DNA from 2 places in the Arthrobacter sp. 05T47 genome. Region 2 is predicted to be linked to the other one. Evidence: riboswitches for the same ligand, from Rfam matches in the RefSeq annotation. Region 2 holds a riboswitch; the other holds the start of a gene.
What was found. A riboswitch is a leader RNA that binds a small molecule or an ion and turns the genes downstream of it on or off. The one in region 2 is predicted to bind S-adenosylmethionine.
Positions count from the first base shown of each region.

Region 1 (6,864 bases), on a different contig from region 2:
CCCGCGTCAAATGTCCGCCTTCCTGAGCCTGCTGGGATCTGCCTTTCACAACCACGCGCTGCGGGCAAATATTCCGCAAAAGTGCAAGACTAGAACCGGTTCTCCCGCAGTGAAGCCGCGGTTCGTCCATCCAGGAGGAAATTCATGTCGTTTGTCCGCTTTCTCGCCCGGCCCATGCTCGCCTCCAGTTTCGTGCTCGCCGGCATGGACAAGCTCAAGAACGCGGACGACACCGCCACACAGTTGTCCCCTTTGGTACGCCGCGCGGCCGACTCGCTGCCGTTCCAGCCCAACGAAAAAGTCCTGGCCCGGGTGATCGGCGGAACCCAGGTCGGCGCCGGCGTCTGCTTCGCTCTGGGCAAGTCCGCCCGGCTGGCAGCCACCGTGCTCGCCGTGATTTCGGTCCTTAACACCTACGTCGAATGGCGCAGCGCGGACATCACGTCCAAGGAGGCCCGCAACGCCCGCCGCAAGCAGCTCCTGAAAAACGTCTCCCTCACCGGCGGCGTCCTCCTCGCCGCGGTCGATACCGCCGGCAAGCCCAGCCTGGCCTGGCGGGCCGGACACCTGGCCGCGGACGCCCGGAAGACAACCAACAAACAGCTGAAAAAGGCCGACAAAGTCGTCCGCAAGGCCGTCGACCACACAGCCGGAGCCTAAGACGGTAATGACTGGCACCACCCCCTCCGCAGCGGCCCCTTCCCACTCTGCCGGCCTGGATACTCCCGACACCGGTCCGCACTGGCCTGCGCCCTTCGCGGCACGGCCGGTCGATGCCACCGTCACCGTTCCGGGCTCCAAGTCCCTGACCAACCGGTACCTCGTGCTCGCGGCCCTCGCGGACGGGCCGTCCCGTCTCCGCGCTCCCCTGCACTCCCGGGATTCGGCCCTGATGATTGAGGCCCTGCGGCAGTTGGGAGCCACAGTCACCGAGGTTCCCGGCGACGGCGCCTTCGGCCCCGACCTGGAAATCAGTCCGATCAGCCTGGACGCCGCGGCGATGGACTCCGCGATCGACTGCGGCCTGGCCGGCACCGTCATGCGCTTTGTGCCCCCGGTCGCGGCGCTGCGCCGTGGCGAATCCCGCTTCGACGGCGACCCGCACGCCCGCAAACGCCCGATGGGCACCATCATCGAGGCCCTGACCGGATTGGGTGTCGCGGTGAGCGCGCCCGACGGCGGAACGACGTCGTCGTTGCCTTTCACCGTCCACGGCACGGGCGAAGTGCGCGGCGGACACCTCGTCATCGACGCCAGCGCGTCGTCCCAGTTCGTCTCGGCCCTGCTGCTGGCCGGTGCACGCTTCACCGAGGGACTCCACCTCGAACACGTCGGAAAGCCCGTGCCAAGCCTGGACCACATCAACATGACCGTGGCCGTGCTGCGGGGCGTGGGCGTGGCGGTTGATGACTCCGTGCCGAACCACTGGGTTGTCGCGCCGGGCCCGATCCGCGCCTTCGACCAGCGGATCGAGCAGGACCTCTCCAACGCCGGACCGTTCCTGGCGGCTGCCCTCGCTACCCGCGGCACCGTGCGGATCCCGAACTGGCCCGCGGAAACCACCCAAGTGGGCGACCTCTGGCGCGGCATCCTGACCGCCATGGGCGCGGACGTGAGCGTGGAGCGCGGGACCCTGACCGTCACCGGCGGGCCGCAGATCAAGGGCGGCGACTTCGACGAGACCAGCGAGCTCGCCCCGACTGTTGCGGCGCTCTGTGCACTGGCCGCGGGTCCCTCGCGGCTGACCGGGATCGCCCACCTCCGGGGCCACGAAACGGACCGGCTCGCCGCCCTCGTCGCCGAAATCACCCGCCTCGGCGGCGACGCCGAAGAGACCGCCGACGGTCTCATCATCCGCCCGGCCACGCTGCACGGCGGCGTGGTGCACAGCTACGCGGACCACCGCATGGCCACCGCCGGCGCCATCCTTGGCCTTGCCGTGCCCGGCGTGGAGGTCGAGGACATCGCGACCACGGCCAAGACCATGCCCGACTTCCCGCAGCTCTGGGAAGCGATGCTGGCACAGGGACCCGCCGCAGATGAGGACACCGCCGGTGGCACGCAGCACTGATTCCTGGGACGAGTCCGACGTCCGGATCCGCCCGAACAAGAAGGGCACCCGGCCGCGCACGAAGGACCGGCCCGCCCACGACGACGCCGTCACCGGACGCATCATCACCGTTGACCGCGGCCGCTACACGGCCGTCGTCGATGAAGGGACCCCCGGCGAACGCAAGATCATCGCGGCGCGGGCCCGGGAACTGCGCCGCAATCCTGTGGTGGCCGGCGACTTCGTCTCCCTGGTGGGGGACGTCACCGGCGAGCCGGACACCCTCGCGCGGCTGGTCAAGATCCAGGACCGCAAGACGCTGCTGCGCCGCAGTGCCGATGACACCGATCCGATCGAACGCGCCGTCGTGGCCAACGCCGACCAGCTGGTGGTGGTGGTCGCCGCCGCCAACCCCGAGCCGCGGACCGGTTTCATCGACCGCGCTCTGGTGGCCGCGTACGACGCCGGCATTGAGCCGCTGCTGCTCGTCACCAAGGCAGACGTCAAGGATCCCGCAGAGCTGCTGTCCAATTACCAGCACCTCGACTTCCCCGTCATCATCTCCAAAACGGCGGACTCCGCCGCTTCCGGCATTGACGCCCGCTCCGACGACGGGCTCTCCGCCCGGCTGGACAAGGACGCGGTGTCCCAGCTGCGCGGCTATCTCGATGGCAAGGTCACCGTGATGCTGGGCCATTCCGGCGTCGGCAAGTCCACCATGGTCAACGCCCTGACCGGGGCCGAGCGGGCTACCGGAGGCGTCAACGCGGTGACCGGCCGCGGCCGCCACACTTCCTCCTCCGCGCTGGCACTGAAGGTCAACGACGCCCCGGCCGGCAGCTGGATCATCGACACCCCCGGCATCCGGTCCTTCGGGCTGGCCCACGTGGACCCCGACCGGATCCTGCGTTCCTTCCCGGACCTGGAACCGGGCACCGATGACTGCGAACGCGGCTGCAAACACGACGCCACCGCCGTCAACTGCGGCGTCGACAAGTGGGTTGCGGCCGGGCACGCGGGACCCTCCGGACCCGCCCGGCTCGCGTCCCTACGCCGGCTGCTGGGCACTGACCCGCGGATGGAAGCGCAGGAAACCAAGGAACTGGGCACCGTGTCCTAGCCAGCCGGGTTCGCGGGCGGCGGCGCAGTGCCGCGGCCTCCCGGCGGCCGGGCCGCTTTGACGGTAGTTTGGAACCATGAGCCAATCCGCTTCAAGCTACAACGATGACCTGCGCCTTGCCCATGTACTGGCAGATTCCGTCGATTCCCAGACCATGAGCCGCTTCAAGGCGCTCGACCTTCGGATCGAGACGAAGCCGGACCTCACCCCCGTCACCGATGCCGACAAGTCGGCTGAAGAGGCCATCCGCGGCCAGCTCTCCCGCTCCCGTCCGCGCGATGCGGTCCTGGGCGAAGAATTCGGCAGCTCGGGCCATGGCTCCCGCCGCTGGATCATCGACCCGATCGACGGCACCAAGAACTTTGTCCGCGGCGTGCCCGTCTGGGCCACCCTGATCGCCCTCGTCGACGAGGGCGAGCCGGTGGTCGGCGTCGTCAGCGCGCCGGCACTGGGCAAGCGCTGGTGGGCTGCGAAGGGAGCAGGCGCCTACACGGGCCGCTCGCTCGCCGCCGCCACACGGCTGAAGGTCTCCAACGTATCCAAGCTCGAGGACGCCTCACTGTCCTACTCCAGCCTGGGCGGCTGGAAGCAGCGCGGGAACCTGGACGAGTTCCTGGGCCTCACCGAAGAGGTCTGGCGGACCCGCGCCTACGGCGACTTCTGGTCGTACTGCCTCGTGGCCGAGGGTGCCGTTGACATCGCCTGCGAACCCGAACTGAACCTTTACGACATGGCCGCGCTGGTGCCGATCGTGACCGAGGCCGGCGGCCGCTTCACCTCGCTCGAGGGCGAGGACGGCCCCTTCGGCGGCAACGCCCTGGCCACCAACTCAATCCTCCACTCGGAAGTGCTCAAGCGGCTCAACCCAGGGCTCGACGACCTCCTCTAGGCTCCACCCTCAAGGATTCCCAAGGGCCCCTGTACGACTCTGTCCCCAGCTTCACTGTCAGTCATGGCGCTGTCAGTCATGGCGCGGAGCGGGCATCGAGTGGCAGGAGGGCAGCCATGTCTGGATCGGTTCACCCCGCGGATCCCGAAACCCCCGACCCCGGCGTCGGTCCGGTCCTGCTGGTCCTCATTGCGAAGTACCGGGACCTGGACATAGAGTCCGCCGCCAGGCTCCACGCCGTCTCCCCGGAACTGGGCCAGCATCTGCTCGCCGGCAGTTCCGCCGTGTCCGGAGCCGTCATCGTGTCCACCTGCAGCCGCTTCGAGATTTACTGCGAGGTGGCGTCCGGGGAGCACGTAGCAGCCGCCTGTTCCGAGGCCCTGGGTACGGTCCGCCTCTGCGCGAACCTCCCCGCGGCGCGGCTTGCGTGCCTGTTCGAGCACTTCTCCGGGGCGTCGGCGGCGGAACATCTCTTCTCCGTTGCAGCCGGCCTGGATTCCGTCGTGGTGGGCGAGCGCCACGTCGCGGGCCAGGTCCGGCGCGCCCTCGCTGAAGCACAGGCTACGGGTACTGCGGGCGGGCTTCTGGTCCGGCTGTTTCAGGAGGCGTCCCGCACCGGCAGGGCTGTGGGGGCCCGGATCGCGCTCGGCAGCACCAGCAGGTCCATAGCATCCGTGGCCCTTGATTTGGCCACCGCCGGAGGAGCACAGCCGTCCCTGGCCGATGCGTCCGTGGTCCTCTTTGGCACCGGCTCCTACGCCGCGTGCGTCGCGGAGATCCTCAGGAGCAAACGATGCCCCACCATTTCCGTCTTCTCCCAATCCGGCCGGGCGGAGTCGTKTGTGGCAAGCCGGGGTGGCACGCCGCTGACGGACCGGGAGCTGCCCGCCGCCGTTGCGCGGGCAGAAATCATCATTGGCTGCAGCGGCACGGAGAAGCGCATCGGGGCAGCCCAACTGGCGGATTGGCGGGATGGCACCGTCCATCCCCTCACCGTCATCGACCTCGCTCCCAGCCATGACTTCGACCCCGGTGTGGCGGATCTGCCGGGCGTTGAACTGATCACCCTGGACTCTGTTGGATCCGCCGCTCCCCCGGCGGACGCCGAGGCGCTCCGCCTCGCCCGCGCCATGGTCCGGCAGGCGGCGCACCGCTTCGAAAAACGCGAGGAACTGCGCGCAGCCGACGCCGCAATCGTGGCCCTGCGCCGGCACGTCCACCAGGTCCTCGAAGCTGAAATGGAGCGCGTCCTGCGGCAACACGGCAGCGCCGCCCAGGCTGAGGATGTGAACCTGGCGATGCGCCGAATGGTCCGCCGGCTGCTTCACCTTCCAACAGTCCGCGCGCGGGAACTGGCCGCGGACGGCCGGCAGCACGACTACGCGGCAGCAGTGGAGGCCCTGTTCGGCCTCAGTGTCCAGCCCGCCGGCGCCCGCACCTTGCCTCCCCTGACGCGTGTTGCGGCGGATCCGCGTGCTTCGTAGGCCTGGTCCGTAATAATCCGCTTCACAATCGCCGGCGCCTTTTCCCCGGCTGCGCTGATGTCCTACGCTCGATGCAGGTCACGAGTGCCAGCGCTAAACCCCGGTTTGCTGGCCGGCAACCCTCCTTTCGCGGTGGGGTGCCCCGGGTGACGACCTGGCCGGTCCGGAACGGACCCGGCAAGCGCGGATTCCCACCATGTGGGGTCCTGGTCGAGTGAGGTCCCATGACAACTGCCATTTTCCCCGCAGCCCCCGAATTCCACGCCGGCTCCGACGCAGCGCGCCCTGACGGACGCCGCGCCGTCGCGGCCCGGCCGCTGGCCGCCGTCACCGGGGCCGAAATCCAGGCCCCGCTGATCACAGGCGGCCACGCCCGCTACGCCAACCTCGACTACGGCGCCTCCGCACCGGCCCTGTCCGTCGTCTCGGCCTACCTGAACGAAATCCTGCCGTACTACGCGAGTGTGCACCGCGGCGCCGGCTATGCATCGCAGATCAGCACCTCCGTCTACGAGAACGCCCGGGACATTGTGCGGGACTTCGTCGGCGGCCGTGCGGACGATTCCGTGATCTTCACCCGCAACACCACCGATTCACTGAACCTGCTGGCCGGCTGCCTGCCGCTGCGCGACGGCCGCCCCGCCGGTGAGGTCCTCTATCTCGACATCGAGCACCACGCCAACCTCCTGCCCTGGCAGAACGTCCCGCACCGCAGCGTCGTGGCCGCTCCCACCCTCGCAGCCACGGTGGACCGCCTCCGGGACGAACTCGCCCGCGGCGGCGTCAGCCTGCTCGCCGTCACCGGCGCCTCGAATGTCACCGGGGAGATCCTGCCGATCCGGGCCCTCGCCGCACTGGCGCACGAGTACGGCGCCAGGATCGTCGTCGACGCCGCGCAGCTGGCCCCGCACCGGCGGATTGACATCGCCGCGGACGACGTCGACTACCTCGCCTTCTCGGGGCACAAGCTGTACGCCCCGTTCGGCTCCGGCGTGCTGGTGGGACGGACCGACTGGCTCGACGCCGGCACCCCGCACCTGGCCGGCGGCGGCGCCGTCCGTGACGCCCGGCTCGACTCCGTCAGCTGGACCACCGGGCCGGCCCGGCACGAGGGCGGCTCGCCGAACGTCCTGGGTGCTGCCGCCCTGGCCCGCGCCACCCAGGTCATCGCGGCACTGGACCCGGAGCAGTGGCAGGCCCACGAGGACGCCATCCGGTCCTTCCTGGTCGAGGGTCTCGAAGGCATCGAGGGCGTGACCGTGCACCGGATATTTGCCGATTCCGAAGCGGGCGATCAGACCGGCACCATCGGCGTCGTGAA
Region 1 is NZ_JBFTKG010000015.1:86,826-93,689, reverse strand. Features, by position in the region: gene AC1DEY_RS12470 (DoxX family protein) at 145-660, shown strand; gene aroA (3-phosphoshikimate 1-carboxyvinyltransferase) at 668-2,071, shown strand; gene rsgA (ribosome small subunit-dependent GTPase A) at 2,055-3,170, shown strand; gene hisN (histidinol-phosphatase) at 3,247-4,059, shown strand; gene AC1DEY_RS12450 (glutamyl-tRNA reductase) at 4,176-5,543, shown strand; SAM riboswitch class IV at 5,620-5,733, shown strand; gene AC1DEY_RS12445 (aminotransferase class V-fold PLP-dependent enzyme) at 5,768-6,864, shown strand, end outside.
Region 1: another riboswitch for S-adenosylmethionine. It lies ahead of AC1DEY_RS12445 (aminotransferase class V-fold PLP-dependent enzyme); the one in region 2 lies ahead of metX (homoserine O-acetyltransferase MetX).

Region 2 (4,406 bases):
TACCGCTTGCCGGCGGCGAGGAGGTCTGCGGTGCCCCGGGCGTCGGCGGCGTCGACGTCGTGGAGCGAAATGCCGCGGGTCTCCTTGAGGAAGAACACGGCGACGGCGGTAATCGCGCAGGCGATCATGAGGTAGATGGCTACCGGGACGGAGGACTTGAACTGGCCCAGCAGGGCGACGGCGATGATCGGCGCCAGCGAGCCGGCCACGATCGAAGTCACCTGGTAGCCAAGGGAAACACCGGAATACCGCATGCGGGTCGGGAACATCTCGGCCATGATGGCCGGCTGGCCGGCGTACATCAGGGCGTGGAAGAGCAGGCCGATGACGACCGCGGCGAGGATGATGAAATCGTTTCCGGTGTCCATCATCGGGAAGGCGAAGAAGCCCCAGGTCGCACCAAGAACGGCGCCGGCCATGTAGACCGGCTTGCGGCCCAGGCTGTCCGAGAGCCTGCCGACTATGGGCACCACGGAGAAGTGGACCACATGCGCCACCAGCAGGAGCAGCAGGATCCGGGAGGTGTCGGCATGGACCACCGTCTTGAGGTAGGTGATGGAGAAAGTGACCACGAGGTAGTACAGGATGTTTTCCGCGAAGCGCAGGCCCATGGCGGTGAACACGCCGCGGGGGTAGCGGCGGAAGACCTCGGCAACACCGTAACCCTTGTGGCCGGCCTCAACCTCCTTGCGTGCTTCGAGGAAGATCGGGGCGTCGCTGACCTTGGTGCGGATGTAGTAACCGATCAGGACAATCACGGCCGAGAGCCAGAAGGCAACCCGCCAGCCCCAGCCGAGGAAGTCCGCGGAGGACAGCACGGAGGACAGGATGAACAGCACGGCGGTGGCGAAGAGGTTGCCGAGCGGAACGGCCGACTGCGGCCAGCTGGCCCAGAAGCCACGGGACTTGCTCGGGCTGTGCTCTGCGACGAGCAGAACGGCACCGCCCCATTCACCGCCGACGGCGAAGCCCTGGGCGAAGCGCAGGAACACCAGCAGCGCCGGGGCCCAGTAGCCGATCTGCGCGAAGGTGGGGAGGCAGCCCATCAGGAAGGTGGACACGCCCACCAGGATGATGCTGAGCTGGAGCAGCTGCTTGCGGCCGAACTTGTCGCCAAAGTGGCCGAACACGATCCCGCCGATCGGGCGGGCGACGAAGCCGACGGCATAGGTCAGGAACGCCGCGAGGATGCCGTCCAGTTCCGTGCCTGAATTGGGGAAGAACGTTTTGCCGAAGACCAGCGTGGCCGCGGATGCGTACAGGAAGAATTCGTACCATTCCACCACGGTGCCGGCCATCGAGGCCGCCACCACCTTCTTCAGGCCGGACGTCTTGACGTCTGGCTCGTCTGCGCGCGTTGCGGCGGCGTTTTCCGTGCTCATGAGAACTCCTTCGGTGTCGCCTTCGACACCCCGTGGACCATTGGGCTGAAAATTTGTGTGAGTTAGCACACACAGCGTTATTCTCAACGAGTATGGGTCCGCAGGCACTGAGCCACAACGACCATTAGTGCAGAGAGCATCTGCAAAAATGCACAGGAACGCCACGCCTAGTGGCCGAAGAAGGTCTCCCGCAGCTGGCCGCCAAGCTGCCCGATCTCGGTCAGGAAGCCGTCGTGGCCGATCGGAGCCTGAATCATGTGCAGTTCCGCACCGCCCGGCAAGGCATCTGCCAGCTCGCGGGTCTGGGCCGGGAAGTACAACCGGTCCGAGTCGACGGCCGCCACCAGGAACTCGGCGGTGGCGGGGGCAAGCGCCTCCGGCAGGCTTCCGCGCCCCCGGCACACATCGTGGCTCATGAGCGCCTCGGTAATGGCGATGTAGCTGTTGGCGTCAAAGCGCCGGACCAGCTTGCTGCCCTGGTGGTCCAGGTAGCTTTCAACCTGGTAGCGCCCGCGTCCGGCCAGCGATCCGGCTTCCAGCGGCGCCTCGGACGCCTGCGGGTTCCGGCCAAACCTGCCGTCCAGTTCGGCCGCGGAGCGGTAGGTGATGTGGGCGATGCGGCGGGCGAGGGCCAGCCCAGCTTCGGGTTCCGGGCCACCGTAGTAGTTCCCCCCGTTGAAATGGGGGTCCTGCCGGATGGCCAGGGTCTGGGCCTGCGCAAAGGCAATCTGTTCGGCGGTGCTGCTGGGGCCGACGGAAATCACGGCGCAGCGGCGGACCCGGTCCGGGTAGGTGACGGCCCATTCAAGGGCGCGGGCGCCGCCAAGCGAGCCGCCCACCACGGCGTACCAGCTCCCGATGCCCAGGGCGTCGGCCAGCCGGGCCTCGGCGGCGGTGGTGTCCCGCAGCGTGACCAGCGGAAACCGCGATCCCCACGGGCGGCCGTCCGGCGCCGGGGTGGAGGGGCCGGTGGAACCGTAACAGCCGCCCAGGATGTTGATCGAAACGACGAAGTACTTCTCCGTGTCCACGGGAGCCCCGGGTCCGGCGAGCTGCTCCCACCAGCCGGGCTCCTCGCTGGCGCCGCGGGTCACGTGGGTGTCCCCGGTCAGGGCATGTTCAATGAGGACGGCGTTGGAGGCGTCCGCGTTCAGGGTCCCCCACGTCTCGAAGCCGAGGACCACATCCGGCAGCAGGATCCCGGATTCAAGCTGCAGGTCACCGATCCTGACGTACTGGACAGTACCGTCCTGAACCGTGCCATCCGGCACAGGGGAAGCAGCGTGGACCGGAGTGCTTTCCGGGGTGCTTTCCGGCCTGCTTTCCCGGGTGCTTTCCCGGGCCGCTGCGGCGGCAACAGGGTTCGGGGATGGCTTCGTTACGGTTTCACCACTGCGGGTGACGGCAATCGTCATAATGAGGACCTATCTTCGCGCTTGCCTGCCGTCAGCTGACCGGCAGGCCAGGTCTTCACCCGGGGCACCCCGCCGCYWATGGAGGGTTGCCGGCCAGCAAGCCGGGGCTGTCACTGGCACTCATGACCTGGTACGAGTGTACGAAACGGCGTGCGGAAATGACGAAGATTGTGACTCCCGTGTGACAGCCCGGCGGTTCCCACGTCGATCCAGCCCCATGTCGATCCAGGCCCACGTCGATCCAGTCCGGCGAGTTCGCCGGAAGCCTGCCCAGTCGCCGGAAGGTTACGGCGACTGCGACGGGTTCCGGCGAACTCGGGGCCGGCGGCTACCAAAGCGCCGGGTCAGGCGCCCTTGGCAGCGCGGAATCCGGCGTCGAGGTCCGCGAGGATGTCATCGATGTGTTCCAGGCCCACCGAGAGCCGCACCAGCCCGGGATTGACCCCGGCGATCTCCTGCTGCTCGGGCGAGAGCTGGCTGTGCGTGGTGGACGCCGGGTGGATCACCAGGGAGCGGACATCGCCGATGTTCGCGACATGCGAGTGCAGTTCGAGGGCATCGACGAACCGCTTGCCGGCCTCCGCTCCCCCGGCGAGGTTGAAGGCGACGACGGCGCCGGTCCCCTTGGGCCCGTATTTGCGGCCACGCTCGTACCAGGGGCTGGACGGCAGCCCCGCGTAGGCGACCGATTCGACGTCGTCCCTGGCCTCCAGCCACTGCGCCACCTTGGTGGCGTTGGCAACGTGGCGTTCGACGCGCAGGCTCAGCGTTTCGATGCCCTGGGCGATGAGGAAGGCGTTGAAAGGGGACACGGCAGAGCCGAGGTCGCGCAGGAGCTGCACGCGGGCCTTGAGGATGTAGGAGAGGTTGGCGCCCAGTGCGCCGTCCGCACCGAGGTCCCGGGCGTAGACCAGGCCGTTGTAGGTGGGGTCGGGGGTGTTGAAGCCCGGGAACCGGGCGGGGTCCTTGCCGAAGTCGAACTTGCCGGAATCCACGATCACCCCGGCGATCGCGGCGCCGTGGCCGCCCAGGTACTTGGTGGCGGAGTGGACCACGATGTCCGCGCCCCACTCGATCGGACGGATGAGGTACGGGGTGGAGAGTGTGTTGTCGACGATCAGGGGCACGCCGGCCTCGTGGGCCACCCCGGACACGCCTTCGATGTCCAGCACGTCCTGGCGCGGGTTGGAGACCACTTCGCCAAAGAACAGCTTGGTGTTGGGCTGGACGGCGTCCCGCCAGTGGTCCAGGTTGTCCGGGTCCTCCACGAAGGTCACGGAGATGCCGAACTTCTTCAGCGTGTGGGCGAGCAGGTTGTAGGTGCCGCCGTAGAGGCTGGGGCTGGCCACCACATGGTCCCCGGCCTCGGCGATGTTGAGGATCGCGAAGGTCTCGGCGGCCTGCCCGGAGCTGAGCAGCAGGGCTGCGAGGCCGCCCTCAAGGCTGGCCACGCGCTGTTCGACGGCGTCCTGGGTGGGGTTGCCGATCCGGGTGTAGATGGGCGCGAGTTCGGCGAGTGCAAAGCGGTTCGCGGCGCTTTCGGCGCTAGGGAACACGAACGACGTCGTCTGGTAGATCGGCAGGGACCGCGCGCCGGTGGCGGAGTCGG
Region 2 is NZ_JBFTKG010000034.1:10,491-14,896, forward strand. Features, by position in the region: gene AC1DEY_RS18555 (MFS transporter) at 1-1,382, opposite strand, end outside; gene metX (homoserine O-acetyltransferase MetX) at 1,550-2,797, opposite strand; SAM riboswitch class IV at 2,810-2,925, opposite strand; gene AC1DEY_RS18565 (bifunctional o-acetylhomoserine/o-acetylserine sulfhydrylase) at 3,142-4,406, opposite strand, start outside.